DNA from 4 places in the Streptomyces sp. NPDC086766 genome. Region 1 is predicted to be linked to each of the others. Evidence: riboswitches for the same ligand, from Rfam matches in the RefSeq annotation. Region 1 holds a riboswitch; each other region holds the start of a gene.

What was found. A riboswitch is a leader RNA that binds a small molecule or an ion and turns the genes downstream of it on or off. The one in region 1 is predicted to bind cyclic di-AMP.
Region 2: it holds a riboswitch for cyclic di-AMP, as region 1 does, so the genes downstream of both, ACIPM1_RS10690 (peptidoglycan DD-metalloendopeptidase family protein) here and ACIPM1_RS32085 (M23 family metallopeptidase) in region 1, are expected to answer to the same signal.
Region 3: it holds a riboswitch for cyclic di-AMP, as region 1 does, so the genes downstream of both, ACIPM1_RS03475 (NlpC/P60 family protein) here and ACIPM1_RS32085 (M23 family metallopeptidase) in region 1, are expected to answer to the same signal.
Region 4: it holds a riboswitch for cyclic di-AMP, as region 1 does, so the genes downstream of both, ACIPM1_RS22415 (transglycosylase SLT domain-containing protein) here and ACIPM1_RS32085 (M23 family metallopeptidase) in region 1, are expected to answer to the same signal.

The regions. Positions count from the first base shown of each region.
Region 1 covers NZ_JBIVBI010000031.1:6,734-14,413, forward strand. Annotated here, with positions in the region: partial or broken gene ACIPM1_RS32060 (RNA helicase) at 1-36, shown strand, start outside; gene ACIPM1_RS32065 (amino acid permease) at 197-1,732, shown strand; tRNA gene ACIPM1_RS32070 (tRNA-Lys) at 1,944-2,016, shown strand; gene ACIPM1_RS32075 (dihydrofolate reductase family protein) at 2,125-3,255, shown strand; tRNA gene ACIPM1_RS32080 (tRNA-Met) at 3,355-3,428, shown strand; cyclic di-AMP (ydaO/yuaA leader) riboswitch at 3,754-3,911, shown strand; gene ACIPM1_RS32085 (M23 family metallopeptidase) at 3,923-4,954, shown strand; gene ACIPM1_RS32090 (aldo/keto reductase) at 5,037-5,981, shown strand; gene ACIPM1_RS32095 (PrsW family intramembrane metalloprotease) at 6,140-7,489, opposite strand; gene trmB (tRNA (guanosine(46)-N7)-methyltransferase TrmB) at 7,605-7,680, opposite strand, start outside.
Region 2 covers NZ_JBIVBI010000004.1:524,198-531,877, forward strand. Annotated here, with positions in the region: gene ACIPM1_RS10680 (TetR/AcrR family transcriptional regulator) at 1-539, shown strand, start outside; gene ACIPM1_RS10685 (SGNH/GDSL hydrolase family protein) at 671-1,456, opposite strand; gene ACIPM1_RS10690 (peptidoglycan DD-metalloendopeptidase family protein) at 1,673-2,578, opposite strand; cyclic di-AMP (ydaO/yuaA leader) riboswitch at 2,583-2,739, opposite strand; gene ACIPM1_RS10695 (tyrosine-protein phosphatase) at 3,259-4,056, shown strand; gene ACIPM1_RS10700 (DUF6126 family protein) at 4,138-4,257, opposite strand; gene ACIPM1_RS10705 (helix-turn-helix domain-containing protein) at 4,254-4,877, opposite strand; gene ACIPM1_RS10710 (aspartate aminotransferase family protein) at 4,965-6,347, opposite strand; gene dxs (1-deoxy-D-xylulose-5-phosphate synthase) at 6,344-7,680, opposite strand, start outside.
Region 3 covers NZ_JBIVBI010000002.1:66,918-74,597, reverse strand. Annotated here, with positions in the region: gene pcrA (DNA helicase PcrA) at 1-1,121, opposite strand, end outside; cyclic di-AMP (ydaO/yuaA leader) riboswitch at 1,430-1,589, shown strand; gene ACIPM1_RS03475 (NlpC/P60 family protein) at 1,597-2,787, shown strand; gene ACIPM1_RS03470 (tellurite resistance/C4-dicarboxylate transporter family protein) at 2,969-3,937, shown strand; gene ACIPM1_RS03465 (hypothetical protein) at 4,020-4,373, opposite strand; gene ACIPM1_RS03460 (NlpC/P60 family protein) at 4,828-5,901, shown strand; gene ACIPM1_RS03455 (LuxR C-terminal-related transcriptional regulator) at 5,935-6,660, opposite strand; gene ACIPM1_RS03450 (PspC domain-containing protein) at 6,660-7,680, opposite strand, start outside.
Region 4 covers NZ_JBIVBI010000012.1:108,828-116,507, reverse strand. Annotated here, with positions in the region: gene ACIPM1_RS22430 (M56 family metallopeptidase) at 1-445, opposite strand, end outside; gene fahA (fumarylacetoacetase) at 716-1,954, opposite strand; gene ACIPM1_RS22420 (HAD family hydrolase) at 2,422-3,234, shown strand; gene ACIPM1_RS22415 (transglycosylase SLT domain-containing protein) at 3,342-3,827, opposite strand; cyclic di-AMP (ydaO/yuaA leader) riboswitch at 3,832-3,960, opposite strand; gene ACIPM1_RS22410 (polyprenyl synthetase family protein) at 4,662-5,672, shown strand; gene ACIPM1_RS22405 (outer membrane lipoprotein carrier protein LolA) at 6,210-7,454, shown strand; gene ACIPM1_RS22400 (ABC transporter ATP-binding protein) at 7,495-7,680, shown strand, end outside.

The DNA.
Region 1 (7,680 bases):
CGCGAGGACAAGCCGCGCTGGAAGCGCAACGGCTGACAGGCACACCGGCTGACAGGCACACCGCCTGAGCGGCGCGACGCCTGAGTCACCGAAGGGCCCGTACGACGATGTCGTACGGGCCCTTCGCCATGACTTTTGGCCACAGCACCTTTCGTGTGTCGCATGTCACGCCCTCGGTCAGGGAATCGCTGGGTGCATGACAGATGACACCAGGGCGAGCGGGCCGTCGGACGAAGAGCGGCTGGCCCAGCTCGGCTACACGCAGGTCCTCGCGCGCCGGATGTCGGCGTTCGCCAACTACGCGGTCTCCTTCACGATCATCTCGGTCCTGTCCGGCTGTCTGACGCTCTACCTCTTCGGGATGAACACCGGCGGCCCCGCCGTGATCACCTGGGGCTGGGTGGCGGTCGGCTTGATGACCCTGTTCGTCGGGTTGTCGATGGCGGAGATCTGCTCGGCCTACCCGACCTCCGCGGGCCTGTACTTCTGGGCCCACCGGCTGGCGCCGCCGAGGACGGCCGCGGCCTGGGCCTGGTTCACGGGCTGGTTCAACGTGCTGGGCCAGGTGGCGGTGACAGCGGGCATCGACTTCGGCGCCGCCTCCTTCCTCGGCGCCTACCTCAACCTCCAGTTCGGCTTCCACGTCACACCCGGCCGCACGGTCCTGCTCTTCGCGGCGATCCTGCTGCTGCACGGCCTGCTCAACACCTTCGGCGTACGGATCGTCGGCCTCCTCAACAGCGTCAGCGTGTGGTGGCACGTGCTGGGCGTCGCGGTGATCGTCGGCGCGCTGGCCCTCGTGCCGGACCGGCACCGGTCGGCGTCCTTCGTCTTCACCGAGTTCGTCAACAACACGGGCTGGGGCAGCGGCGTCTACGTCGTCCTGCTGGGCCTGCTGATGGCCCAGTACACCTTCACCGGCTACGACGCCTCCGCCCACATGACCGAGGAGACGCACGACGCGTCCACCGCCGGCCCGAAGGGCATCGTCCGCTCCATCTGGACCTCCTGGGTGGCCGGGTTCGTCCTGCTGCTCGGCTTCACCTTCGCCATCCAGTCCTACGACAAGGAGCTCGCGTCGCCGACCGGCGCGCCGCCCGCCCAGATCCTGCTGGACGCCCTCGGCGCGACCGCGGGCAAGCTGCTGCTGCTCGTGGTGATCGGGGCGCAGCTGTTCTGCGGCATGGCGTCGGTGACGGCCAACAGCCGCATGATCTACGCCTTCTCCCGTGACGGCGCGCTGCCCTTCTCCCACGTGTGGCACACCGTCAGCCCGCGCACCCGCACCCCGGTCGCGGCGGTCTGGCTGGCGGCGCTCGGCGCGCTGGTCCTCGGCCTGCCGTACCTGATCAACGTCACGGCCTACGCGGCGGTCACCTCGATCGCGGTGATCGGCCTCTACATCGCCTACGTCGTGCCGACCCTGCTGCGGGTGCGCAAGGGCGCGGCCTTCGAGCGCGGGCCCTGGCACCTGGGCCGCTGGTCGCAGGTGATCGGGGTGGTGTCGGTGACCTGGGTCGGCGTGATCACCGTCCTGTTCATGCTGCCGCAGGTCTCCCCGGTGACCTGGGAGACGTTCAACTACGCGCCGGTCGCCGTCCTGGTGGTCCTCGGCTTCGCCGCGACCTGGTGGCTCGCCTCCGCGCGCCACTGGTTCCTCAACCCCACCCACGAGCGCACCCTCGCCCGCGAGGCCGCACGCACCGGCGCCCCCGAACCGGCCGACCCCTGAGCCGAGCCCACCCGCCCGCCGCCCGCACGGCACACGCCGGACCGGCCCCCGACACCCGCACGGCACACGCCGGACCGGCCCCCGACACCCGCACGGCACTCTCCCGACCGGCCATCCGGACACCCTGACGGCACACTTCCGGCCCGGCACCCCCGATACCCGATCGGACAGGCGGCCTGCTCCGGCTATGCTCGGGTAGGCAACATCGCCTGGGCCCTTAGCTCAATTGGCAGAGCAGTGGACTTTTAATCCATTGGTTGTGGGTTCGAGTCCCACAGGGCCTACGAGAGAGGCCCCGCCCCGGAGGACTCCGTGGCGGGGCCTCAGGCGTTTCCGCGGCAACTTCCCCGGCGGCTCACGCAGTTCCGTTCCCGCAGAGAGAGCGCGCGCCGATGCCCCGTCCGTACGTCCTGCTGTCCGCCGCCGTCTCCCTCGACGGCTACCTGGACGACACCGGCCCCGAGCGCCTGCTGCTCTCCAGCCCCGCCGACTTCGACCGGGTGGACGAGGTGCGGGCCTCCGTCGACGCGATCCTCGTCGGCGCGGGCACCATCCGCGCCGACAATCCGCGGCTGCTGGTCAACTCGCCCGAGCGGCGGGCCGCACGGGTCGCCGCCGGCAAGCCGGAGTACCCGCTGAAGGTGACGGTCAGCGCGGCCGGCGAGCTGGACCCGGCCGCGCGGTTCTGGCACACGGGCGGCGAGAAGGCCGTCTACACGACCGACCGGGGCGCCGAGCGGCTGCGCGGGGCCGGCCTCGCCGCCGACGTCGTATCGCTGGGCGCCGCACTCGACTGGCGGCGGCTGCTCGAGCACCTGCACGACGTGCGCGGGGTGCGGCGGCTGATGGTCGAAGGCGGCGGGACCGTGCACACCCAGCTGCTCCAGCAGAGCCTCGCGGACGAGCTCCAGCTCGTGCTCGCCCCGCTCCTCGTGGGCGACCCGCGGGCGCCGCGGCTGTTCGGGCCGGGCGTCTACCAGGGCGGACGGCTGCGGCTCGTGGAGACGCGGGCCATCGAGGACGTCGTCCTCATGCGCTACGAGCCGACGGCTCCCGGCACCGGGACCCTCGCCTCGCCCGCGGACCGGCACTGGCTCCGGCTGGCGTGCGACCTGGCGGCGCTCTGCCCGCCCTCGCGGACCGCGTTCAGCGTGGGCGCGGTGGTGGTGGCCGCCGACGGCACCGAACTCGCCAGGGGCCGTTCGCGGGAGGGCGACGACCCCGTCGTCCACGCGGAGGAGGCGGCGCTGGCCAAGGTGGACCCGGCGGACCCCCGGCTGGCCGGCGCCACCGTCTACAGCAGCCTGGAGCCGTGCGCCCGGCGTGCCTCCCGCCCCCGCCCCTGCGCCCGGCTGATCCTCGACGCGGGCGTACGGCGGGTGGTCACCGCCTGGCGTGAACCGGACACGTTCGTCGAGGGCGCCGACGGGTCCGGGATCCTCGCGGCCGGGGGCGCGCGGACCGTACTCGTCCCTGAGCTGGAGGAACGGGCCAAGGCTCCGAACCGGCACCTGACCGGCTGAGCGGGCCCGCGCCGCCGGCCCGGGAGGGGCGCGGGCGGTCGGCCGGATTCCATGCGTGTGCATTCGGCCCCGAGGATGGGGTACAGTTGGTTTCACCGACGCGGGGTGGAGCAGCTCGGTAGCTCGCTGGGCTCATAACCCAGAGGTCGCAGGTTCAAATCCTGTCCCCGCTACTGAAGGCTCAGGGCCGGAATCCGATCAAGGATCCCGGCCCTGAGTGTTTTCCCGTCCCACCGTTTCCTCCGTGATGCGGGCGCCGCTCCGGTCGCCGTCACGCCGAGTGAGCGATCCGTGCCGGAGCGCATAACAAGTGACATACCATCAGAAAAACCGGTGCCGCGGAGGGTGGGTCAACTCGCCCGATTTTCGTCGCGCATGGCCCGAACGTCTGGCCAAAAAGGTTTAATGATCAAGCCGAACGACTTGGAATCAGAGGCTCGCGTCTATTAACGTCCGATAACGCAGCGCGGTCGTCCCAGCCGTCACAAGCGACGGCTCCGTGCGCGCGCGCCGAATCCCGCAAGGGAACCGGGGAACCACCAACTTGGGGTGAATCGGGCGTCAACCACCGTGCTCGCACGTCTGGTTTACGCGCGTAGGAGACCTTCCCGCTCCGAACCCGTCAGCTAACCCGGTAGGCGAGACGGAAGGAAAGGAGCACGCCCGAGTGGCGTCCAACCGCCCCGCCCCCGAAGCCCCGTTCGTTCCCGGTGAGCGCACCGAGACCTTCGGCTACGGCAGTTACCGCACCGACGAGGGCCCCTGGGAGGAGTGGAATCCCACCGAGGAGTCCGTCCGTCCGGTGCGGGGCCGGCACCGCGTCGCCAAGCAGCGCGGCGGCGGGCTCGCCCGCAGTTCCACCGTCCTCGGTGTCGGCGTCATAGCCGCCGTCGGCGCGGGTGGCATGGCCAGCGCCCACACCGGCAAGCCGCCGGTGTCCATCTCCATGCCCGACCTGCCCTCCGTGGGCTCCCTCTTCGACGACGCCCCCGCGGCCCCCGAGGGCTCCGCGACCGCGCTCAGCACCCTCGGCACGAGCACCGCCGAGACCACCGAGAGCGCCTCCGACGCGGGCGAGGCGCTGCGCAACCGCATCATGGCGCAGGCCGAGCAGCAGCAGGCCCAGGTCGAGACCAAGGCCCAGGAGGCCGCCGAGGCCGCGGCCGCGAAGCAGGCCCAGGAGGCCGCCGCCAAGGCGCAGCAGGAGGCCGAGGCGAAGGCCGCCGCCGCGAAGAAGAAGGCGGAGGAGGAGGCCAAGCGGAAGGCCGAGGCCGAGCGCCTGGCCGAGCTGGCCAAGCAGTACACGCTGCCGACCTCCTCGTACACGCTCACCGGCACCTTCGGTCAGCCCGGTTCCATGTGGTCCTCCGGCTACCACACCGGCCTCGACTTCGCCGCTCCCACCGGAACCCTGATCAAGGCGATCCACAGCGGCACCATCACCGAGGCGGGCTGGGCCGGCGCCTACGGCTACCGCACCGTCCTCACCCTCGACGACGGCACCGAGCTGTGGTTCTGCCACCAGTCCTCGATCAGCGTCAGCGTCGGCCAGAAGGTGAGCACGGGCGACGTCATCGGCCGCGTGGGCGCCACCGGCAACGTCACCGGGCCGCACCTGCACCTGGAGGTCCACCCCAACGGCCAGGCCACCGCCATCGACCCGATGACGTGGCTGCGCGACAAGGGTCTCACCCCCTGACCCACCGGGTTCCCGCAACCTTTTCCCCACGGAGCCGCCCTGATCGGAATGGGCGGCTCCGGCGCGGTTGTTGATGTCTTCCATGACTTCTCTTCGCAAGCTGGGCTCGTCCGACCTCGAGGTCTTCCCGCTCGCCCTCGGCGGCAACGTCTTCGGCTGGACCGCGGACGAGGAGGCGTCCTTCGCCGTCCTCGACGCGTACACGGCCGCCGGCGGCAACTTCGTCGACACCGCCGACTCCTACTCGGCGTGGGCCGAGGGCAACCGGGGCGGCGAGTCCGAGACGATCATCGGCGACTGGCTGAGGGCACGCGGCAACCGCGCCGACGTCGTCATCGCCACCAAGGTCAGCCAGCACCCCGACTACCAGGGCCTGACCGCCGCCAACATCAAGGCCGCGGCCGAGGCCTCGCTGCGCCGCCTGGGCACCGACCACATCGACCTGTACTACACCCACTTCGACAAGCCGGACGTGCCGGTCGAGGAGATCGTCGGCGCGCTCGACGAGCTGGTGAAGGCGGGCAAGGTGCGCCACATCGCCGCCTCCAACATCTCCGCCGAGCGCCTGCGGGACTCCCTCGACTTCTCCGACCGGGAGGGCCTGGCCCGGTACGTGGCGCTCCAGCCGCACTACAACCTGGTCTCGCGCGACACCTACGAGGGTGAGCTGCGGGACCTCGCCGAGCGGGCCGGTCTCGCCGCCGTCCCCTACTTCGCGCTCGCCTCCGGTTTCCTCACCGGCAAGTACCGGCCCGGCGCCGAGGTGGACAGCGCGCGGGCGGAGGGCGCGGCCAAGCACCTGCTCACCGAGCGCGGCCGCAGTGTCCTCGCCGCCCTCGACGAGGTCGCCCGGGCCCACGAAGCCTCCGTCGCCACGGTCGCCCTCGCCTGGCTCGCCGCCCAGCCCACGGTGATCGCGCCCATCGCCTCCGCCCGGACCCCGGAGCAGCTCCCGGCCCTGCTGAAGGTGGCGGACCTGACCCTGACCGAGGAGGACCTCGCCAGGCTGACGGAGGCGTCGGCCTGACGGCCCGGACGCTGACCTCGGCGTCGGGCCGACGGCCCGGGCGCTGACCTCGGCGTCGGCCTGACGGTCCCCTTGCCCGACCGACCCCGCCGTACCCGACCGACCCCGCCGTGACCGACCCCGCCGTACCCGGCCGGCCCGGCCCGTCCAAGGACCGGTCAGGTCCGGTACGGGTTGTACGCGGGGTAGGGCGTCGCCGGACCGTGGGGGACAGGGGTCGCGGGCCGGCCGTAGACGCCGTACACCGGCCAGGGCGGGGCGACGACCGGGACCGGCGGGGCGGTTCTGCGCGCCGCGTGGTCCAGCGCCGGCTGGGCCACCTCGCGGCGCGCCCACAGCTCGCCGAGCAGCTCCCGCTCCCGGACGACGAAGTCGGCCCCGGCCCGGCCCCGGCGCCCCCGGTGCCGCAGGAACGCCAGCGAGGTCGCGTACGCCTCGTACTGGGCGACCGCCCGCCCGGCCGGCTTGCCGAGGTGGTGCCGAGCGTGCTCCCGGGCCAGCCTGCGCGCCCGCATCGAGCCGAGCGCGAACGGCTCGGCGGGGGTCAGCCACCCGGCGGCGGCGTACGCCGGCAGCTCCTCGCGCACGGTGCGCAGCTCCCGCTGCCGGGTCCAGATGACCATCCAGGTCAGCAGCCCGAACGCGGGCACCATGAAGGCCGCGTAGACGGCGAGGAAGCCGTACGTGCCGAACGTGGAGGAGCCGTTCCACAGCGCGTGCATGCTCATCGCGAGCAGCAGTCCGCTCACCGGCAGCAGGATGCGCCGTACGCGCCGGCGGTCCCCGGCGAGCGCGGCGGCGGCGCCGAACCCGATGCCGGTGCACACGGTGAACAGCGGGTGCGCGAACGGCGACATGATGATCCGCACGAAGAAGGTCGCCGCGGTGACGGAGGCGATGCCCCGGCCGCCGGTGAGCTGGTCGGTGCCGAAGGCGGTGCCGAGGTAGAGGATGTTCTCGGTGAACGCGAAGCCGGTGGCGGTGACCCCGGCCAGGACGACGCCGTCGACGATTCCGGTGAAGTCCCGTCTGCGGAAGAGGAAGAGCAGCAGCACGGCGGAGCCCTTCGCGGACTCCTCCACGATCGGCGCTATCACCGTCGCGCCGAGGGTGTCCGCCCGGGTCGGGTCGGCGGTCGCCGTCTCTATCCACTGGGTGGCGAAGCTGTTCGCGACGATGGCCACCAGCGCGGCCGCGCACGCGCCCCAGGCGAAGGCGAACAGCAGGTTCCGCCACGGGCCGGGCTCGACGCGGTCCAGCCAGCGGAAGGCGGCTATGAGCAGCGGCACGGGCAGGACGGCGAGCCCCAGCCCGACCAGGAACCCCTCGGTGCCGGTCTGCTGGCGTACGAGCGCGAGGATGACGAGCCCGGACAGCGCGAGCAGCATGGCCGGCGCGCCGTATCGCACCCATCGCTTCTGCCACCAGTGCGCATGACGCGGCCGGCCGCCGGCCGGTCCGGGAACGGGTCCGCTGGGATGGGGCGGGTACGGGGGACAGGTGGCCACGGCATTGACCCTAACGAGGGAGGACGCCGCCCGCGACGGGGTCTGGCACATCGTGTCAGGCGCGGTCGGGAGGCTCGGCGGAAGGCTGTTCCGGCACGTGCTGCGGAGGCCGGTCTCAGTGCGGTACGCGGCGGAAGAGAAGATCGTTCACCACATGACCCTTGTCCAGTCCCTGGCCCTCGAAACGGGTC
Region 2 (7,680 bases), on a different contig from region 1:
TGGCGGCGGTGCGGATCGCCGACGTGGCCTCGGTGCTCGGGGTGAGCAACGCGCTGGTGCTCTATCACTTCTCGACGAAGGAGAAGCTGGTCGCGGCCGCCTTCGCCCATGCCGCCGAGGACGATCTGGCGCAGCTGCGCAAGGTGCTGGGGCGGCGGACGACGGCGCTGCGCCGGCTGCGGGCCGCCGTCCGCTGGTACGCCCCGACCGGCCAGGCCAAGGGCTGGCGGCTGTGGATCGAGGGGTGGGCGGCCGCGCTGCGCGAGCCCGCTCTGCGGGAGGTCGCCCAGGGCCTCGACCGGAAGTGGAAGGCGGCGATCGCCGAGGTCGTCGCGGAGGGTGTGGCGGCGGGCGAGTTCCGGTGCCCGGACCCCGGAGCCGCGGCGCTGCGTCTGACGGCCCTGCTCGACGGGCTCGCCGTCCAGCTGACGGCGTACGGCGGCGGGGTCTCCCGCGCGCGGGCCCGGGAGTGGGCCGACGAGGCACTGGCTCGGGAACTGGGCCTGGAGCGGGAGGCGTTGACGGCCGCGGGCCGGTGAAACGGCGCCGTGGACGGGCCCCGGGCCGGGGCGAGCGCCGGCCGGTGCGGCGAGGGGCACGACCCCGCGGCGGGATGCCGTGCCCCTGCGCTCCGGTGTGCGCCCCGGGACGAGGCGGACGCCTGCCGGCCTCACGCCACCGTCGTGATCCGGCTCCTGATGTCGGCCGGCGACAGTGTGCCCTTGGCCGTCACATGGTCCCCGGAGGACTGGCCGCGCAGGCGGCGGCCGATCCACGGCACCAGGAACTCCCGGGCCCACTGGACGTCGTCGCGCCGGATGCCGAGGGTGCCGCGCGGCGGCAGCGGCGGCCAGGGCTGCTCGGGGTCGGCCGGCACGTCGAGGCCGAGGACCTGGCCGGCCCGCAGCGCCACCCGGGTGTGCCCCTCGGGCGACAGGTGCAGCCGGTCGTGGTCCCAGGCCCGGCGGTCCTGGACGGCCTTGAGGGACCACAGGTCGAGCACCGGGCAGCCGTAGCGGTCGGCGATGGCCCGCACGTGCCCGTTGTAGGTGGCGATCTTGCCGCGCAGGTGCTTGAGCACGGGCACGCCCCGGGTGTCGAAGCCGGTGGTGACCATCACGGTGCCGGCCGCGGCGGCGAGCCGGGCGAGGCCCTTCTCGAACCGCTCCGCCACGTCGTCCGGGTCCGTGCCGGGACGGATGATGTCGTTGCCGCCCGCGCAGAACGACACCAGGTCCGGGGCGAGTTCCACGGCCCGCGGGACCTGGTCCGCCACGATCTGGTCGAGCAACTTGCCGCGCACGGCGAGATTGGCGTACTGGAAGTCGCCCTCGGGGCGTCGGTCCGCGAGCAGGACCGCGAACCGGTCGGCCCAGCCGACGAACGCCCCGTCGGGGCCGGGGTCGCCGACGCCCTCGGTGAAGCTGTCCCCCACCGCCACGTACGACCCGATCACTGCTCTGCTGTCACTCTTCGAATCGTCTGCCACGTCGGCCCATGATTCACCTTGGAATGTGACCTACGCGACCGTAGGCAAGGGTTGACGGACGGTGAGATAAGCCACTGAGCGAATGTCGCCGCCCAGGAATAGAACACGCCGAAGGCCGGACCCGGGGGGTGTGGGTCCGGCCTTCGGCGGCGTGTCAGGCAGATGGTGGCGGGAGCGCGGGCGTCAGGCGACCGGGGCGCCGTGCGCGCGCAGGTAGGCGACCGGGTCCACGTCGGATCCGTAGTTCGGCGTCGTGCGGATCTCGAAGTGCAGGTGCGGGCCGGTCACGTTGCCGGTGGCGCCGGACAGGCCGAGCCGCTGTCCCGTGGTCACGGCCTGGCCGGCCGAGACGGAGAGGGCGGACAGGTGGGCGTACTGGGCGTAGTGGCCGTCCTGGAGCCGGAGGACGACCTGGTTGCCGTAGGCACCGCCCCAGCCCGCGGAGACGACCGTGCCCGCGCCGACGGCCTTGACCGGGGTGCCGGTGGGGACCACGAAGTCGACGCCGGTGTGGTAGCCGCTGGCCCAGTGGCTGCCGGCCACGTGGTAGCCGGTGCCGACGGCGGCGTGGGTCACGGGCAGGGTGAAGCCGGTGGCGGCGGCCCGCTCGGCGCGGGCGACCGCGGTCTTCACCCGGGCGGCGGAGACGGTCTTCGCCTTGGCGGCGGACGAGCCGGCGGTCGCGGGCTTCGGGGTGGCGGGCGCCCGGGTGGCGCTTGCGGCGGCGTGACCGAGCGTCAGCTTCAGGCCCGGGTGGATCAGCGAGGGGTCGTCGCCGACGGCCCGGCGGTTGTCCCGGTACAGCTGCTTCCAGCCGCCGCGGACGTGCTGGTTCTCGGCGATGCCCGACAGGCTGTCGCCGGCACGGACGGTGTAGGTCCGGGCGGCAGCGCCCTTGACCGCGGGCGCCTTGACGGCCACGGGGGCGCTGCGGACGGTCTTCTCGGAGACGGACTGCGCGGGGGCCGCGTGGGCTCCCGCGGCGCCTATGAGGGGCAGTGCGAGCACGGCGCCGCCGGTTCCGGCGGCGGCGAGGATGCGGGTCAGGCGCTGGGGCTTCGGACGGCGGTGCTTACCCTTCGCGGGCATGGCGGATTCCTCTCCGGCGCCTGCGAGGTGAGCTGTCGGGTTCGGGCTGGAGATGCCCGGCCGCGCGGGACGCGACTTCACCCCTAGCCGTTCCGGAGACCGGAACAGGCGGTCGTACCTGTGGGTCCCCCGCTCCTGCCGTGCACGGGTGAGTGTGCGGGCCCCGGACGGCGGCAGGATGAGGCGTCCGTCCGGATCGGGATGGAACGTAAGCGAGCGGGATGTGTTCGGACAAGCAGAGGGTTCCGCTCAGAGATGCTCATCTTGATCCAATTCGGGCAAAACCGGTGACGCTCCGTGCATTCGATCAGCGCTCTCTTCGTCAACCGCGGCAAAAGACAACGCGATTACGTGAACATGGCGGAGCACCGTGGGTCACGAATATGACGCTCCTCACGTCCGGGCTCGTCAGGAGTCCCCAGGGGGTGGCGAGTTGGGGCTTAAAGGGTTAAAACCGACAAAACGCCCATAGGAGACAGGAGGGCGAAAGTGGGCCAGGGGGTCGCCTGCGCGAAGGCCGCCGAGCGGAGCCGCCGGCGGCCAGAGGCTTCCTCGCCCGTGGCCGGACCGTTGCCCCGGGAACCCATGTCGTATCGTCGAAAGGCGCGCCCGCCGACGAGCCGTGACGGCGGGCTCAGGCCCCGCCTTCGGGCCGGGCCGACCGAGTGGGAGGAGCCCCCGTGACGCAGCAGGTCCCGTCGACCGAACCAGAGCTGGCCGGAGTGCGCAACTTCCGCGACGTGGGCGGGCTGCCGACCGTGGACGGACGGCGGGTGCGGCACGGAGTGCTGTTCCGCAGCGGCCACCTCGCGCACGCGACGGACCGGGACGCGGCCTTCCTCTCCTCCCTCGGCCTGCACACGATCTTCGACTTCCGCAACGCGGCCGACAAGAAGCTCGAGGGCCCGGACGTCGAGCTGCCCGGCGTGCGCAACGTCAACCTGCCGCTGAGCGACCCGGCCGACGGCGCCGAGTTCTGGCGGATGGTCCGCGACGGCGACCTCGACCAGCTGCGCACGATCCTCGCGGACGGCAAGGCGGCGAACCGGATGATCGCCTCGTACCGCATGATCATCACCGAGCGCACCGCCGAGCACTCCCACGTGCTGCACGCCCTCGCGCAGGACAGCGTCCCCGCCCTGATGCACTGCGCGGCGGGCAAGGACCGCGCGGGCCTGTCGATCGCCGTGACCCTGCTGGCCGTGGGCGTGGACGAGGACGCGATCCGGGCGGACTACCTGGAGTCGAACGCCAAGCACCGCCGCTACAAGGTGCACCGCAGCAGCAGCGCGGCCTCGGCCTACTCCCCCGAGGTCATGGAGCTGCTCGGCCCGCTCTTCGACGCCCGCGCCGAGTACCTGGCCGCGGCCCTGGAGACCATCGAGGAGACCTGGGGCGGGGTCGAGGCCTACCTGGAGCGCGGGCTGAAGCTCACCCCCCAGACACGGGAACGGCTGCGGGAGCGCCTGCTCGACTGAGGGGCGGCGGGCTGGGCCCCGGCCGGTGCGGGGGCGCCGCGCCGGCCGCGGCCCGCTCCGGCTCCCCCACCTCGCGCTTCCCTACTTGGCGCCCACCTCGAACAGCAGCCAGACGAACCCCGCGAAGACGTGCCCGACGGCGATGTAGACGATCAGCCGTATCCACAGGGCTCGCGGGAACTTCTCTTCCATGTCGGTCATGACGTGTCTCCGGTGTGGGGGCCCAGGCACAGCGCGGCCGTGGGGCTCTGCAGCAGGGTGTGGACGAAGAGCAGATCGACCCCGTCGTGGTCCTCGGCGGCGATCCGGTGCGGGGTCAGCGAGTCGAAGTGGGCACTGTCACCCGGTGCGAGCAGGTGCGCGGTGTCCCCGAGGCGCAAGCGCAGGCGCCCCTTGAGGACGTACAGCCACTCCTCGCCCGGGTGCACACGCACGATGTCGCCCTGGGAGCCGTGGGGCACGTGGACCCGCAGGGCCTGCATCCCGCGGCCGGGCGCACCGGCCTGCCAGTACGTCCAGCCGCCCGCCCGGGTCGGTTCCATGGCCGCCGCGCGCACCACGGCGTCCGGGGCGGCGACGCTCTCGCCGAGCAGTTCGGAGACCGTCGTACCGTAGACACGGGCGAGCGCGAGCAGCAGCGGCAGGGAGGGCTGGCGCTGTCCGGTCTCCAGGCGGGAGAGGTGGGCGGGCGACAGCCCGGCCGCGCGGGCCGCGGCCTCCAGGGTGAGGGAGGCCCGGCGGCGCAGCGCACGCAGCTGCGGGGCGACGGCGGGCAGGTCCTCGACCGGTCCCGCCGAGGGCTCGGACTCGGGAGCGCTCATGCCTCCATTGAGCCGCAGCTTTGCCTCTCGGGCAAATCAATTGCCTCAGAGGCAAAAAGCGGCCACGTGAGCAGGCCGGCCCGCGTCCTAGCGATGGGCGACTGCCTGCTTCACCAGTGTCTTCCCGAAGTCCCACATCAGTCCGCCGCCGTGCGCGTCGTCCATCACGTCGGTGAAGGCCTCCACGAAGCGGTCCACCTCACGCTCACCGATGATCAGCGGCGGGATCAGCTTGATCACCTCCAGGTGGTCGCCGGAGACCTGGGTGAGGATCCGGTGCCGCTGGAGCAGCGGGACGACCACCATCTGCGCGAACAGGCCCTTGCGGGCGGCCTGGAGCACGGTCCAGCGGCCGCGCAGCTTCAGCGACCGGGGCCGGCCGAACTCGATGCCGATCATCAGGCCCCGGCCGCGCACGTCGGCGAGCAGTTCGTACCGTTCGGTCAGGGCCGCGAGCCGCGACTTCAGCAGCTCGCCGGTGGCCCGGGCGCCCGCGACGATCTGCTCGTTCTCCATGACGGACAGCACGGCGAGTCCGGCCGCCATGGCCTGGGCGTTGGACCCGAAGCTGGCCGAGTGGACCAGCACCCGGTCCATGGACGAGTAGACCTTCTTGAAGATCCAGTCCCGCCCGAGCGTGGCGCCGACCGGCACATAGCCGCCGGACAGCGCCTTCGCCACGCACACCAGGTCCGGCGCCACGCCGTCCTCGTGCTGGAAGGCGTAGAAGTCGCCGGTGCGGCCGAGTCCCGTCTGGACCTCGTCCGCGATGAGCAGCGCCTTGTGCCGGTGCAGCAGCTCCTGGGCGGCGCGCAGATAGCCGGGCGGGGCCTCGTGCACGCCCTTGCCCTGGATCGGCTCGACGATCAGGGCGGCGACGTCGCCCTTCGCCAGCTCCCTCGCCAGGGCGTCGAGATCGCCGAGCGGTACGGCGGTGTCGGGCAGCAGCGGGGCGAAGCCGTCGCGGAAGCCGTCCTCGCCGTTCACGGACAGGGAGCCCACGGTCAGGCCGTGGAAGGCGTGCTCGCAGTACAGGACGCGCGGCCTGCCGGTGGCGCGGCGGGCGAACTTCAGCGCCGTCTCCACCGCCTCGGTCCCGCTGTTGCCGAAGAACACCCGGTCCAGGTGCGGACTGTGGGCGAGCAGGCGCTCCGCCAGCAGTCCGGGCAGCGGCGGGCAGTCGAAGCGGGTGAGGTCGGCGAGCTGCGCGTCGAGCACGTCGTGCAGCGCCTTGCGGACGACGGGGTGGTGGCGGCCCAGGCCCATCACGCCGAACCCGGCGAGCATGTCGAGGTAGTCGTCGCCGTCCGCGTCCCAGAAGTAGGCGCCCTCGGCCCGCTCGTAGACCTTGTCGAAGCCGATGGTGTGCAGCATGCGCGGCAGCTGGTGGTTCAGGTGCCGGGCGTGCAGCTCGTAGCGTTCGGCTCCGCGCTCGGACAGAAGGCTGCCGAGGTCGAACTCCTTGCTCATTCAGCTCTCTCCTCGACTGGTCCGGCGGCCCCGGCGGTGTCCCGCGCCCGGGCCGTCCCGGCCTGGTCCTTGGCGGCCAGGCTCGCGCCGATCCGGCCGGCGATCTCCACGGGCGTGAGCCCGATGTCGGCCAGCACCTCGCCGCGCTTGGCGTGCGCGAGGAACTGCTCCGGGATGCCGAACCGCCGTACTGGTACGTCCACTTCGGCGTCGCCGAGGGCCAGCGCGACCGCGGAGCCGACGCCGGCCGCGCGGCTGTTGTCCTCGACGACGGCGACCAGGCGGTGGCCGGCGGCGAGTCCGGGAAGCGCCGGGTCGACGGGCTTGACCCAGCGGGGGTCGACGACGGTGCACGCGACGCCGCGGGCGGCGAGCAGCTCGGCGGCCTTCAGGCAGACCGGCGCCATGACGCCGACGGCGACGAGCAGGACGTCGGGGTCCTCGTCCGCCCGCAGCACGTCCATGCCGCCCACGCGGCCGACCGCCCGGACGGCCGGGCCGACCGACTCCTTCGGGAAGCGGAGCAGGGTCGGCGCGTCGTCCACGGCGACGGCCTCGCGCAGCTGGGCCCGCATCTGGTCGGCGTCGCGCGGGGCGGCGATCCTCAGGCCCGGCACCACCTGGAGGACGGACATGTCCCACATGCCGTTGTGGGAGGGCCCGTCGACGCCGGTGACACCGGCCCGGTCCAGCACGAAGGTGACCCCGCAGCGGTGCAGCGCCACGTCCATCAGCAGCTGGTCGAAGGCCCGGTTGAGGAAGGTGGCGTAGACGGCGACGACCGGGTGCAGGCCGCCGGTGGCCAGGCCCGCCGCGGAGACGGCGGCGTGCTGCTCGGCGATGCCGACGTCCCACACCCGGCCGGGGAAGCGCTCGGCGAACCGGCCGAGGCCCACCGGGTGCAGCATCGCGGCCGTGATCGCCACCACGTCGTCCCGCTCCTCGCCGATCCGCACGATCTCGTCGCCGAAGACGGAGGTCCAGGAGGGGCCGCCGGCCGGAGTCAGCGGCTCGCAGGTCAGCGGGTCCATCACGCCGACGGTGTGGAAGTGGTCCTCCTCGTGGGCGAGGGCGGGTTCACAGCCGCGGCCCTTGACCGTGAGGCAGTGCACCAGGACCGGACCGTGAAAGCGTTTGGCGCGGCGCAGCGCCGACTCGACCGCCCTGACGTCGTGCCCGTCGATCGGGCCGAGGTACTTCAGCCCCAGATCCTCGAACATGCCCTGCGGGGCGAAGGCGTCCTTGAAGCCCTTCTTGGCGCCGTGCAGGGACTCGTAGACGGTGCTGCCGACGACCGGCGTGCGCAGCAGGACGTCCTTGCCCCAGGCCAGGA
Region 3 (7,680 bases), on a different contig from region 1:
GCGTTGGCGGCGCTCAGGATGGTCTGGGTGGAGCGGTAGTTCTGCTCCAGCAGGATCGTGGTCGCGTCCGGGTAGTCCTCCTCGAACTGGAGGATGTTGCGGATGGTCGCGCCGCGGAAGGCGTAGATCGACTGGTCGGCGTCACCGACCACGCACAGCTCGGCCGGGGGCAGGTCGTCCTGGCTCGGCGGGACGTCCACGGGGTGCTCGGAGGTGCCGACGAGCTCCCGCACGAGGGCGTACTGGGCGTGGTTGGTGTCCTGGTACTCGTCGACGAGGACGTGCCGGAAGCGGCGGCGGTAGTGCTCGGCGACGTCGGGGAAGGCGCGGAGCAGGTTGACCGTCGTCATGATCAGGTCGTCGAAGTCGAGGGCGTTGGCCTCGCGCAGCCGCGACTGGTACAGGGCGTAGGCCTGGGCGAGGGTCTTCTCGAAACCGTCGGTGGCCTGGGCGGCGAAGTCCTCCTCGTCGATCAGCTCGTTCTTGAGGTTGCTGATCTTGGCGCTGAAGGACTTCGGCGGATAGCGCTTGGGGTCGAGGTCCAGGTCGCGGCAGACCAGGGCCATCAGGCGCTTGGAGTCGGCGGCGTCGTAGATCGAGAAGGAGGAGGTGAAGCCCAGCTTCTTGCTCTCGCGGCGCAGGATGCGGACGCAGGCGCTGTGGAAGGTCATGACCCACATCGCGTGGGCGCGCGGGCCGACGAGCTGCTCGACGCGCTCCTTCATCTCGCCGGCGGCCTTGTTGGTGAAGGTGATCGCGAGGATCTGGCCGGGGTGGACGCCCCGCTCGCCGAGGAGGTGGGCGATGCGGTGGGTGAGCACGCGGGTCTTGCCGGAGCCGGCGCCGGCGACGATGAGCAGGGGGGTGCCGGAGTGGACGACCGCCGCGCGCTGGTTCTCGTTCAGCCCCTCCAGGAGGGCGGCCGGGTCCACCGCCGGGCGCGGCGCGCCGTCGCGGTAGTGGGTGTCCCGGTCCGGCGGCAGGTCGAACTTCCCGCCGAACAGATCGCCCGGAACCGGTTCCGGAGCGTGATCGTCCTCGGGCGGCGGCGGGGGCTCCTCCTCGTGGCCGCGAGGGGCCTGGAGGTCCGCCAGGAAGCTGTCGTCAAAGAGGCTGCTCATCGCTCTACGAGTCTAGGGCGCCCCACCGACAACCCGGGGCCGCCCGCGGAACATCACACGATCCCGGCACCCGGCGGGCCGCACCGCCCCGCCGCGCCCCGCCCCCCGTACCGCCCCGCCCCGCCCCCTCACGAGGGCTACGCTGCGGAGCGACCCCGTCACGTCCACCGCACAAGTGATGCGAGGTCACGAAAATGTATCGGGCATATCGCGCATCAACCTTCACAGGAGCCACACGAGTTGGCTAGCGTGCCGTCAGGCCGCACGACCTCACCGGCGAACGACGCCGGGCCGCGCGGCCTCCGCCGAGTCCGGTCCCGCCGCCAGGCGATCCGGAGCCGGGGACCCACACCGACCTTGGGGTGAATCGGTCCGTGCCGCCCAGCGGGCGCGGACCGTAGGGCAACCCTTCCGAACCACCCGCCCGAACCCGACAGCTAACCCGGTAGGCGGACGATGGAAGGAGTCGCCTCCCTTGGCGTCGCACCGCAAGTCCCGCCCCGCCGGTCCGGGCGTAGCAGGCATACGCACGCCGGCCCTGGCCACGGCCGCCCTCACCTCCGTGGCCCTGCTCTCCCAGACGGCCGAGGCCGCCCCCGCCCCGGACAGCAGACCGAGCATCGAAGAGGTCGAGAAGAAGGTCGACGACCTGTACCGCCAGGCGGAGTCGGCCACGGAGAAGTACAACGACGCCAAGGAGAAGACCGGCAAGCAGCGCACGCGGGTGGCCTCGCTCCTCGACGACGTCGCCAAGCGCACCGACCGGCTCAACAAGGCGCGCGAGGAGCTGGGCTCGTTCGCCGCCGCCCAGTACCGCACCGGCGCCTCCGCCTCCAGCACCGCCACCTTCCTGCTCGCGGACACCCCGCAGGACTACTTCGACCAGTCGCATCTGATGGGACGGCTCACCGACCGGCAGAAGGGCATGGTCGACGACTACGTCACCCAGCAGTCCGCGACCATGGAGAAGCGGCGGGAGGCGACCCGGAGCCTGGAGACGCTGACCGAGTCGCAGCGCGACATCAGGACGGCCAAGGCCACCGTTCAGAAGAAGCTCGCCGACGCCCGCGAACTGCTGTCGAAGCTGAACGCCGAGGAGAAGGCGCGGCTGGCGGCGATCGAGAAGCAGAAGCAGGAGGAGGCCGCGCGCAAGGCGGCGGAGCTGGCGAAGCAGCAGGCCGCGGAGCAGGCCGCCGCCCAGCAGCAGGCCGCCTCCTCGGGCTCCGGCACGTCGGACTCCTCCGGTTCCACCGGTTCCACCGGCTCGACGGACACCTCGGGCTCCTCGACGTCCGGCACGTCGTACGCCACCCAGGCCGACAAGGCGCTCGCCTTCGCCCGCGCCCAGATCGGCAAGCCGTACGTCTGGGGCGCGACGGGCCCCGACTCCTACGACTGCTCGGGCCTCACCCAGGCCGCCTGGAAGGCCGCCGGCGTCACCCTCCCGCGCACCACCTACGACCAGGTGAACGCGGGGACGACGGTGTCGCTCTCCCAGGCGCAGCCGGGTGACCTGGTCTTCTTCTACGACGACATCAGCCACGTCGGTGTCTACATCGGCAACGGCATGATGATCCACGCCCCGAAGCCCGGCGCGTACGTGCGCGAGGAGTCGATCTACTACGACGGCGAGTCCGCGATCCACAGCGTGGTGCGGCCCGCCTGAGGCCCCACGGCAGCCCTGGAGGCGGGGCGGGGACGGCGCATGCACCGCGCAGTCCCCGCCCCGCACTCGTGCGGCCGCCGCCCTTCGCCCTTCAGCGCGCGCCGTCCCGCCCGCACCCTTTCGCGTGCGCCCGCGCGCGTGCCCCGCGTGTGCGGCGCGCGAAGATCCTTAGCATCGGGCCATGCCCCGCACCTCTTCCTTCGGCGCCTGGTGGGTGCACCGTCCGTCGACGGCCGGGTCCGCCGTCATGGCGACCGGCATCCTGTCGGCCGGCCTGCACACGACGGGCCACGAGGCGCTGTCCTGGATCGCCCTGGTCCTGGCGTGCGCCGCCTGGCTGGGGCTGGCGGCCGGCTTCCTGCTGCGTCTGGTGCGCGAGCGGTCGGAGTGGCTCGCGGAGGCGGGGACGCCGGGCGCGCTGACGGCCGTGGCCGCCACCACCGTGCTGGGGACCCGCTTCTCGGAGCTGGGCGCGCGGATCCTGGCCGAGGCGCTCCTCGCGCTGTCCGTCGTGCTGTGGCCGGGGCTGCTGCTGCGGGTGCTGCGCAGGGCCGGGCGCCGGATGCCCGGGGCGGTGTTCCTGGGCTGTGTGGCCACCGAGGGGCTGGCCGTGCTGGGCGCGACCGTGGCCGGGGCGCAGGCGTCGGCCTGGCTGGCGCACGCGTCGCTGGTGCTGTTCTGGCTCGGGCTGGCGCTCTACGTGTTCGCGGTCGCCCGGTTCGACCCGGTCCAGGTGATCGAGGGGGCCGGGGACCAGTGGATCGCGAGTGGCGCGGCGGCGATCTCGGCGCTGGCCGGGACGCAGCTGATGGCCGCGGCCGGGTCGGGGATGTACCTGTGGGACAAGGACGACGGCGGTGTCCTGCGCACCGTCACCGTCGCGCTGCTGATGCTCGACCTGTTCCTGTACGGCGTCCTGCTCGCCGCCGAACTCGCCTGGCCGCGCCTGCGCTACGACGTGCGCCGCTGGGCGACCGTGTTCCCCCTGGGCATGACGGCGGCGGCGACGCTGTCCGTCGCCGCCGTGGTCGGCGTGCCCTCGCTGGAGGTCCCCGGCGAGCTGCTGCTGTGGGTCGCGGTGGCGGCGTGGCTGGCCGTCGGGACGGGCGCCGTCAGGGACGCGCGGGCCGAGCTGCGGGCCGCGCGCTGACCGGCGCCCGCGAGGACGCGGGGAAGCCGGCCGCCCGGATCCGGAGAGCGGCCGCCCCGCGGATCCGAAGAACTGCCACCGCTCAGGTCCACAGCACCGCGATGAAGATGTTGACGGTGGTCAGCAGGCCGACCAGGCCGAACAGGCTCTTGTCCACCTTCTCCTCGTCCCGCTTCACATAGACCAGGCCGAGGATCACGACCAGCAGCGCCAGCTTCACGCCGATCTTGATGTTGTCGACGTGGTGGCCGTCGGCCTGGTTGAGGCCGACCAGGACGGCGCCGGTGACCAGCATGGTCAGCGCGCCGTGCAGCATTCCGGGCACGAACCGAGCGGTGCCCCGGCCCATCGCCTTCACCTGGGTGAGGAAACCGCCGAGCAGCGCGGCGATGCCGACGATGTGGAGGCCGACGAAGAAATGGATGAGTACGTCCATGAGGCCGGAGCCTAATCAGCGGCCCCGTCACCCCCGCACACCGGGGGAGGCCACCAAGGGGGACACCTCGGCGGCACCGCGGGACGCCCGGGCGCTCCCGGGCCGCCTGCGGATATACGCGGCCCGCCCATAGCACCCCGCCCGCATCGTCCGCCCGCGAACCGCGGCAATCGGTCATCGCCCCGCGTGAAGGCGGCGGTCCGACGGCGGGCCGACGGTCATATGCGGTCACCCGGCGATCCGCTCGCACCACTTCCGTACATTCCGTCACCGTGCCGTCACGGAGAGGTTTAGCGTCCTCCTCCAGGTGACCGGCTCCCCACCGCCGCCCGGGCCTGGGGCGGCAGCCGGACACCTTCGCCGAGAAGGTCCGGCGGCGGCCTGCTCCCCCCGTGTGAGCCGCCGCCGGACACGACTCGGACCGGCGGTCGGACGAAGGGACGTGACGGTCCAGGTGGCAGCGCACCGCAAGCCCCGACATCGCTCACCGGGCGGCGGCCCGGCCCGCACCGCCCGTACCGCCGTGACGATCGCGCTGGCGGGCATGGCGACCACGACGGGCTTCGAGGGGACCGGCCACGCCGCCCCGCAGCTGACGCCGGAGCAGGTCAAGGCCATGGTCGAGCAGCTGTACCAGCAGGCCGAGGTGGCCACCGAGAAGTACAACGGCGCCAAGGAGAAGGCGGACGCCGCCGAGAAGCGGATCAGGACGCTGGGCGACGAGGCCGCCCGCAGACAGCAGAACCTGAACGCGGCGCGTGACGCGCTCGGTTCGGTCGCCGCGGCGCAGTACCGGGACGGCGGCTTCTCCCCCGCGCTGCGCCTGATGCTCTCCGACGATCCCGAGCGGTACCTGGACGGGGCCGAGTTCAGCGAACGGGCGGGCGTCCGGCAGACGGCGGAGGTGAACCGGGTGCGCCGCCAGTTGCGGGAGATCGAGCAGCTGCGCGGGGCCGCGCACGTCCAGCTCACCTCGCTCCGGTCGCGGCAGGCGGAGCTGAGGCGGCAGAAGAGGACGGTCACCGCCAAGCTGGCCGAGGCCCGGCGCCTGCTCACCCGGCTGTCCCCGGAGCAGCGCGCCGCCTTCGGCGAGAGCGGGGGCGTGGGCGGGGCCGAAAGACGGGCCGCGACCGGCGGGCGGGGCGCGCCGGCCGCCCCCGGAGCGGTCGCGGCTCCCAACTCCCGCGCGGCGGCGGCCGTCGCCTACGCCCGGCAGAAGCTCGGCAGCCCCTATGTGTGGGGCGCGACCGGGCCCGACGCCTTCGACTGCTCGGGCCTGGTCCAGGCCGCCTACCGCTCGGCGGGGATCTCCCTGCCCCGCACCACCTACGCCCAGATCGGCGCGGGCCGCCGTGTGTCGCGGTCCGCACTGCTCCCCGGGGACCTGGTGTTCTTCTACTCCGGCATCAGTCACGTCGGCCTCTACATCGGCGACGGTCTGATGATCCACGCCCCGAACCCCTCGGCCCCGGTCCGGGTGGCCCCGATCGGCCTGATGCCGTTCGCGGGGGCGACCCGGGTGGTGTGACGGTCCGGGGCGCCCGCCGGGAACCGGCCCGGCTCACACCAGGCGGCGCGCCGTCGCCCAGCGGGTCAGCTCGTGCCGGTTGGAGAGCTGGAGCTTGCGCAGGACCGCCGAGACGTGGGACTCCACCGTCTTCACCGAGATGAAGAGCTGCTTGGCGATCTCCTTGTAGGCGTAGCCCCGGGCGATGAGCCGGAGCACCTCGCGTTCGCGCTGGGTGAGGCGGTCGAGGTCCTCGTCGACCGGCGGCGCGTCGGTGGAGGCGAAGGCGTCCAGGACGAAGCCGGCCAGCCGCGGGGAGAAGACGGCGTCGCCCTCCTGCACACGGAAGATCGAGTCGACGAGGTCGGCGCCGGTGATCGTCTTGGTCACATAGCCCCGCGCGCCGCCGCGGATCACACCGATCACGTCCTCCGCCGCGTCCGAGACGGACAGCGCGAGGAAGCGGACGGGCCGCTCGGCGTCGGCCGTCAACGCGGCGCAGCGGCGCAGCACTTCGACCCCGCCGCCGCCGGGCAGGTGCACGTCCAGGAGGACCACCTCGGGCCGGGTCGCGGTGATCACCGTGACCGCCTGGTCCACGTCCGCGGCCTCGCCGACGACCTCCACGCCGGTCTCCTCGGTCCGGCCGATCTCGGCCTGGACCCCCGTACGGAACATGCGGTGGTCGTCGACGAGGACCACGCGCACGCGCCGCCCGCCCGCACCGCCGTCCGCCTCCCCCGCTCCCGCCGTACCGTTCGCCTCGGTCGGGTCGCTCATCACGTGTTCTCCGCCCTCTCCATCTCCAGCTCGACCTCCGTGCCGCCGTCCGGCACCGCGCGCAGCCGCGCCGTGCCCCCGTGGCGCTCCATGCGGCCGATGATCGATTCTCTGACGCCCATGCGGTCGGCGGGTATCGCGTCGAGGTCGAACCCCGGTCCCCGGTCCCGGACGGACACGAAGACCGTCCTGCCCTCGACCTCGGCGTAGACCTGTACGGCACCCCCCTCGCCACCGTACTTGGCGGCGTTCACCATGGCTTCCCGCGCGGCCTGCATCTGCGCGCCGGTGCGCTCGTCCAGCGGGCAGTCGCCGACCACGACCACCTCGATGGGCACGCCGTGCTTGTCCTCGACCTCGGCGGCGCTGCGCTTGACCGCGTCGGCGAGGGTGGCCGGTTCGTCGGCCTCGTCCTTGCCGGTGCCCTCGGGCCGGTAGAGCCAGGCGCGCAGGTCGCGCTCCTGGGCGCGGGCGAGGCGGCGCACCTCGTTCGCGTTCTCCGCGTTGCGCTGGATCAGGGTGAGGGTGTGCAGCACGGAGTCGTGGACGTGGGCGGCGACCTCGGCGCGCTCCTGGGCGCGGATGCGCATCAGGCGCTCCTCGGACAGGTCCTGGGTCATGCGCACCAGATACGGGCCGGCGAGCAGCGTGACGCCGACGAGGACCGCCAGCGCCGCCTGGAGCAGCGAGCCGAGGTGGGCGGTGGAGCCCTGGAGGACGAAGATGCCGGAGACGCCGGCCGTGACCAGCAGGACGCCCCCGCCGGCGCGCAGCAGCGTGAGCGTACGGCGACGGCGGCCGACCTCGACCCAGCGGGCCCGGCGGGCGTTGTCCGCCTGCCGCCAGACGAGGGCGACGCCCGCGCCGACCAGGACGGCGGGCAGGAGGTACGCCTTGGCGCCGTTGCCGAGGTCGACGCTGCCGACGAAGACCATGGCCACCACGACCATGAGGAGCAGCGCGACGATCTGGCCCCTGTCCGGCTTGCGGGCGACGAGTCTGCGGCGGCCGTCCGGCGAG
Region 4 (7,680 bases), on a different contig from region 1:
CCAGCACCAGCAGGGGGCCGCGGGCGGGCGGCAGGCCTGCGGGCAGGTCGGGGGCGCGTTCACGCAGATGCGCGCGGGCCCGGCCGCGGCGCCGGCGCGCCTCGGCGGCCTCCCGTGCGAGCATCGCCGCGGTCCAGGCGGCGCCGCAGGCCAGCAGCAGGGTGAGGGCGGCCGACCAGAGCGGGGTGGCCGACAGGTCGTAGGCGGCGGTCACCGCGGGCGGTGCGGGGGCGAAGACCCGGTCGCGGACGGTGTGGAAGACGGCCGCGGCCCCCAGCACGAGGGCGGTCAGGCAGCACAGCAGAACGGTCGCGACCAGGCACTGCCACACCCACAGCGCGACGACCGGTTCCCGCTCGGGCCAGGCGGCCCGGGTCAGCGCGCGGGGCGCCGGCACGGCGGCCGTCAGGGCGACGACGCTCAGCAGGAGCAGGCAGACGGTCATGCCACGGACTCCGCATCCTGATCGGAGGTGGGCGGGTGTGGGGTCGTGCGGTGGGGGCGGCCGGCGCGGTGCGCGCACGGCCTGCCGTCAGTATGACGGCGTCGGGCGGCGGGGGTGAGGGTTCGGCGGCAACCGATTCCCAGACCCCACCGCCCCCACGTCTCCGCCTTCCGTACGCCTGGGCCCTTGCGTAGCTCGCGTACGTCTCCGCTTTCGCGTACGTCCCGGCCTCGCCCACGAGTCCGCCCTCCGTGCGCGGGTCCGGACGGGTCACCCGGACACGATGCGCCCGGTCACCTCCCCCAGGCCCACCCGGACCCCGCCCGGCCCCGGTGCCCAGGCGGTCAGGGTCACCACGTCGCCGTCCTCCAGGAACGTGCGCTTGCCGTCGGGCAGTTCGAGGGGGTCGCGGCCGTTCCAGGTCAGCTCCAGCAGGGAGCCGCGCTGGTCGGGCTCGGAGCCGCTGACGGTGCCGGAGCCGTACAGGTCGCCGGTGCGGAGCGAGGCGCCGTTGACCGTCATGTGCGCGAGTTGCTGCGCCGCCGTCCAGTACATGGTGGAGAAGGGGGGCTCGGACACCACGTGCCCGTTGATCGCGACGGAGATCCGCAGGTCGTAGCCGCCGGGCTCCTCCTCGGCGTCGTCGAGGTACGGCAGGAGCGGATGCGTGCGCCGCGGCGGTGCGACCCGGGCGTCCTCCAGCGCGTCCAGCGGGGTGATCCACGCCGACACCGACGTGGCGAAGGACTTGCCGAGGAACGGGCCGAGGGGGACGTACTCCCAGGCCTGGACGTCACGCGCGGACCAGTCGTTCAGCAGGCACAGCCCGAAGACGTGCTCGCGGAAGTCGCCGAGCTGCACCGGCGTGCCGAGCCGCGAGGGCACGCCCACCACGAAGCCGACCTCCGCCTCGATGTCGAGCCGGACGGACGGACCGAAGACCGGCGCGGGGTCGGACGGGGCCTTGCGCTGGCCCGACGGCCGGACGACGTCGGTGCCCGACACCACCACCGTGCCCGCGCGGCCGTGGTAGCCGATCGGCAGGTGCTTCCAGTTGGGCGTGAGGGAGTCCTCGGCGTCGGGGCGGAAGATCCGGCCGACGTTCCGGGCGTGGTTCTCGGAGGCGTAGAAGTCGACGTAGTCCGCGACGTCGAAGGGGAGGTGCAGGGTCACCGAGTCCAGCGGGTACAGGAACGGCGCGACGGCCTCCTGGTGGGACGGCACCGTCACCCACGCCGTCAGCGCCCGCCGGACGTCGGACCAGGCGGTGCGGCCCGCCGCCAGCAGCGGGCCGAGCGTGGGCTGGGCGAGCAGGGAGGCGTACGGCGAGCCGAGCGCCCGCGCCGCCGCGCCCGCGTCGAGGACGTGGTCGCCGAGCCGGACGCCGACGGTCCTCTCCTGCGGGCTCTGCGGAGCCTGCGAACTCTGCGACCCGGCGCGGGAGAAGACACCGTAGGGGAGGTTGTGCGGACCGAAGGGGTCGCCCTCGGGGACCTCGAAGGGGGGCATGGAGTGCTTGCCTTCCTCTCGTGCTCTCTCGTGTCGTGCTCTCTCGTGCGCAGGGCACGGGACGTCTTCCATGTGGTCGCGCCACACGTTACGGCCGAGTCGGCCGTCTTGGGCAGTGCCTAAAGAGTCTGCAATGTCCGATTCGAGGTTGTCGGAGGAGTCACTTCCGGCTCAGCGCCCTTTGGGGGCGCGGACGGGGTGGCTCCGTTCCGTAGGGGGACACAGTGGGGGGACCCGTGGCCAGGAATGCCGCCGACGTGCTGGGGAAGGATGCCGTGATCTCGCTCACGCTCACCGTCTGGCGCTGTCGCGTCCCCCTCGCGCCCAGCGCGGCCGCGCGGACAGGCACGGGGTGAAGAACCCCCGCGTACAGGGGACTTCAGGAGGTGCGGGTAGGGCTGAGGCGGCCGCCGTGGTCGTCCGGTTCCCGTCGAGTCGGGGTCGCGGTGGATCCGTATTCTCTGATCATGGCCGCCTCCCCCGTATACGCCCTCATCGCCACTGACCTGGACGGAACGTTGCTGCGCGGCGACGACACCCCGTCCGAGCGGTCCCTCGCCGCGCTCGCGCGGGTGGCGGCCGCCGGTGCCCGGCACCTCGTGGTGACCGGGCGGCCGGCGCCGAGGGTGCGGTCGCTGCTCGACGCCCTGGGAGCCACGGGCCTCGCGGTGTGCGGCCAGGGCGCGCAGCTCTACGACGCCGGGGCGGACCGCCTGCTGTGGTCGGTCACCCTGGACCGGGAGCAGGCCGAGACCGCGCTCGGCAAGATCGAGGCCGAGGTGGGGCAGGTGTACGCGGCGGTCGATCAGGACGGGGTGGACGGGCTGACGCTGATCGAGCCCGGGTATCTCATGCCGCACCCGACGCTGCCCGCCGTGCGGGTGGACCGGCGCGACGACCTGTGGAGCGCCCCCATCAGCAAGGTGCTGCTGCGCCATCCCGTGCTGTCCGACGACGAGTTGGCGGCCGTCGCGCGCGGGGTGGTCGGCTCCCTGGCGACGGTCACCATGTCGGGCCCGGGAACCGTCGAGCTCCAGCCCTGCGGCATCACCAAGGCGACCGGGCTGGCCATGGCCGCCGAACACCTGGGGCTGGGCCGCGAACACGCCCTCGCCTTCGGCGACATGCCGAACGACATCCCCATGTTCCAGTGGGCCGCCCACGGTGTCGCCATGGCCAACGCCCACCCCGAACTCAAGGCGGTCGCCGACGAGATCACCTTGTCGAACGAGGACGACGGCATCGCCGTCGTCCTCGACCGGTTGTTCCCGGAGCGGTAGCCGCTTCCGGAGGGCCGCCCGCCCGCCGGCACCCTGGGTGCCGCAGGGTGCCGCTGGGTGCGTGCCCCGTCGGCCGGTGGGCGCCGCCGGGCGCCCACCGGCGTCCGTCAGTAGGCGCCGAAGACGTTGTCGATGGAGCCGTAGCGGGTGGCCGCGTACTTACAGGCGGCCGTGATGTTGGCGACCGGGTCGTAGATGTTCCACGCCGTGCCCGGCACGTGGTAGGCGGCGAACGTCGGGTCGATGACTTGGAGCAGGCCCTTGGACGGGATGCCGGCGGCCGCGTTGGCGTCCCAGAGGTTGATGGCCAGCGGGTTGCCGGAGGACTCGCGCATGACGTTGCGGTAGATGCCGTTGTACGTGCCCGGGATGCCCTTCTGGGCCATGATCGCGAGCGACGCGCGGATCCAGCCGTCGAGGTTGTTCGGGTGTGCGAGCGTGCTCGCGGCGGCGGGGGCGGAGGTGGTGGCCGCGGACGCGTTGGTCGCGCCGATGAGCGGGAGGGCGAGAACGGCGGCACCGGTGCCGACGGCGGCGAGGGCGCGGGCGATGCGGGCGGCGCGGGGACGGCGGAGCAGACCCTGGGCAGGCATGGTGAATTCCTCTCCGTCGCCTGCGAGGTGAGCTGTCGGGTTCGGGCGGGGAGGCGCCCGGCCGTGCCCCCGAGGGCACGGCTTCACCCCTAGCCGTTCCGGCGCGGCGTACGGCACACGGTGTGCGACGTACGCGTCCGGCCCGGCGACTTACCTGGGTCCCCCGCTCCTGCCATGCGTGGTTCGTTCGATGGGTTCGCGGGCGGTGGCAGGATTCGGCGTCCGCCCGGTGGCCGGGAACGTATGCGAGAGCACATGTCCTGAACAAGTAGGCGATTCACAGCTCGTCCCTATTGACCTTGATGTGCGGCTAATGGGGTGCTTGATCCTTTGCGTACGCACAGGGTCAACTCGCCTGTGAGGAAAGGCGAAGTGCGGGTATGCGGCCAGAGTGAGGGCGGGGGAGGGGTGTGACCCAACTCACGGTTTAAGTTGGCGAAGAGCAATTAAGGCCAAGGGGACTTGGGGCATCAAGATGGACTAATCGGACTCCGTCCGGGCGTGTCCGTCCGGGTGTCACCGGAAGCCGTCGGCGGGTGGGTCGCGTGTCACCCGGGTGCCGCGAGGGTGCCGCGCTGTGAGTCGTTCGGCGGGAGGGTGGCGTACGGGTGTGCATGAACGTGGTGTGCGGGGATCGAAAGGGGCGAATCTATATTTATGCGTCCATATGAATGGATTACTTGCATACCGGGCGTGCTCCGATACCGCCTGGCCTGTATCGGTGGGCGCTAGCGGTGATCGAAACGTGACCGGATACGCTGACTTGAGTGAGGGCAGCGACCTATCGACAAACCGTGTAATCGCCAGCAGACACCAGCAGACAGGAGACCCCTCGTGACCGTCGTCGGGCCGTTCGGGCTGAGCGTGCGGGACCAGGCTCTGGAAGCCGATGTCCAGGCCGGATTGGCGGCTGTCGAGGAAGGGCTGCTCGAGGCCACCAAGAGCGAGGTCCCCTTCATCACGGAGGCCGCCCAGCACCTCGTACGGGCGGGCGGGAAGCGGTTCCGGCCGCTGCTCGTGATGCTCGCGGCGCAGTTCGGTGACCCGGAGGCGCCGGGGATCGTGCCGTCCGCCGTGGTCGTGGAGCTCACCCACCTGGCGACGCTGTACCACGACGACGTGATGGACGAGGCCGCGGTGCGCCGTGGAGTGGCCAGCGCGAACACCCGCTGGGGCAACTCGGTCGCCGTCCTGACCGGCGACTTCCTGTTCGCCCGGGCCTCGCAGATCCTCGCCGATCTCGGTCCGGAGGCGGTGCGCGTGCAGGCCGTGGCGTTCGAGCGGCTGGTCACCGGGCAGATCCTGGAGACGGCGGGACCGCAGGACGGCCGCGACCCGGTCGACCACTACCTGGACGTGCTGAGCGGCAAGACCGGATCGCTGGTCGCGGTGTCCTGCCGGTTCGGGGCGATGATGTCCGGGGCCGACGAGAACGTCGTGGACGTGCTGACGCAGTACGGGGAGCGGCTCGGCGTCGCCTTCCAGCTGGCGGACGACGTGCTGGACATCGCCTCGGACTCGCACGAGTCGGGCAAGACGCCGGGGACGGACCTCCGGGAGGGGGTCGCGACGCTTCCGGTGCTGCGGTTGCGGGAGCGGGCGGCGCGGCTCGGTCTGGCGGAGGACGTCGCGCTGTGCGAGCTGCTGGACTCCGACCTGACCGACGACGACCGGCTCGCGGAGGCGCTGGCGGCCCTGCGCGCCCACCCGGCGCTGGAGCAGGCCCGCAAGGACACCGTGCGGTACGCGGAGGACGCGCGGGCCGCGCTGGCCCCGCTGCGGGAGTGTGACGCCAAGGCGGCGCTGATGGAGCTGTGCGACGCGGTGGTGCACCGGGCCGGCTAGCGTCGCTCCCCGCGCGCAGCGGACCCCGCGACCTCACGGTCCCGCGACCCCGTGCCCCCGCAGCCCTGCCGGGCTCTGCGACCTCGAGACTCTGCGACCCCGTGGGCCCCGCGGCCCCAGCAGGTCCCCGCGGTGCGGCGCCCCTCACGGTACTCACCCTGAGTGACGGGCGACAGCACGGTCGTGACGAGGCCTGGGAAGCCGGCGCGGGGATCGCCGGCACGGTCGGCGGTCCCCGCCGCCCCGGGGGCGCCTCGCTCCCACCCCGCCCTGCCGCTCCGTGCCACCCCCTACGGGGCGGCGGAGACGGAGCCCTCCGGCGTCATACCCCAGTCGTAGGCGGAGTTGAGTCCGCGGTCTGACGCATCCTCACGGCCGATTTGGTCAGATGGAACACACGGACAACACCACTCCTCACCGATTCGGGTGAGAATGGCGGCTCGGGGTGGTGGGCGCACCGCTCCGCTCGCGCGAAGCCGGGAGCACCGGGGAGAGTGCGGACGAACAGCCGCCGCCGACGACGGAGGTAAGGCACAGATGGCACCGTACGAATCCGACGACAGCACCGGCATCGAGGACGCCGACGAACTGCGCTCGGGACGGCGCAGGGCCGCGCGCTACGTCGTACCGGCCGCGGTGGTGGGGGTCGCGGCGGCGACCATCGGGCTGGTCCCGGCGCTCGCCGACTCGGGTGACCCCGACCTGCCGAAGATCACCGCGCAGCAACTCATCGAGAAAATCGCCAAGTCGGACGTCCAGCGGCTCTCCGGGACGGTGAAGGTCAGCACGGACCTCGGTCTGCCGGACCTGGGCGGCCTGGAGAGCGGCCTCGCCTCCCGCGCGGCCGGGGGCGGTGACGGGTCGTCGGCCGATCCGGCGTCCAGGCTGACCGAACTGGCCTCCGGCACGCACACCCTGCGTGTCGCGTCCGACGGCGAGGACCGGCAGAAGGTGTCGCTGATCGAGCGCGCCGCCGAGTACAGCCTCATCCACAACGGCAAGGACGTCTGGGGCTACGACAGCAAGTCGAACGAGGTCTACCACGGCACGGCCTCCCAGGACGGCGGCAAGCGGCACGACCAGGTCCCCGCCACGCCGAAGGACTTCGCCGACCAGGCCCTGAAGTCGGTCGACGACACCACGTCGGTGACGGTCGACGGCACCGCGCGGGTGGCCGGCCGGGACGCCTACAAGCTGGTCGTGAAGCCGAAGCAGTCCGGGACCACGGTCGGTGCGATCAGCATCGCGGTGGACGCGAAGACCGGGCTGCCGCTGAAGTTCACGCTGACGCCGGCGAGCGGCGGGGCCGCCGTCGTGGACGCGGGCTTCACCCAGGTGAGCTTCGCCAGGCCGGCCGCCTCGACCTTCGCCTTCACCCCGCCCAAGGGCGCGAAGGTCACCGACGAGAAGGACGCGCCGCACGACGGCGCCAAGGCGCCCGGGCACGGCCTCCTGCCCGGAATGCCCTCGCAGAAGGACCTCGCCAAGGGCGGCCGGGAGGACTTCGCCAAGGAGGGCCCGAAGGTGCTCGGCAAGGGCTGGAACTCCATCGCCACCTTCGACACCGGCGGCAAGGGCGGCAAGGGCGGTGCCCCCTCGGGCTCCGGCAGCGGAGACCTCGGCGGCATGCTCGGCTCGCTGGGCGACCAGGTGACCGGCAAGTTCGGCAAGGGCACGGTCTTCTCCACGCGCCTGATCAACGCGCTGATCACGGACGACGGCAAGGTCTACGTCGGTGCCGTCACCAAGGGCGCACTGGTGAAGGCGGCGAACGCCGGGTAGTGACCGTCCGGCACACGGGCACGACGAATCGAGGGAGCCGATGGACGAGGCGTCCGCCAAGCCGCTCGCCGGCCCGCCGACCGGCCCCTCGGCCCGTCCGCCCGTCCCGGGTCCGGACGCGGAGCCGGGGGCCGCGGGGCCGGAGGCGGAGGAGGGGGCCGCGGGGCCGAGCGTCATCCACACCCGCGGCCTCACCAAGCGCTACCGCGGTGGACAACTCGCCGTC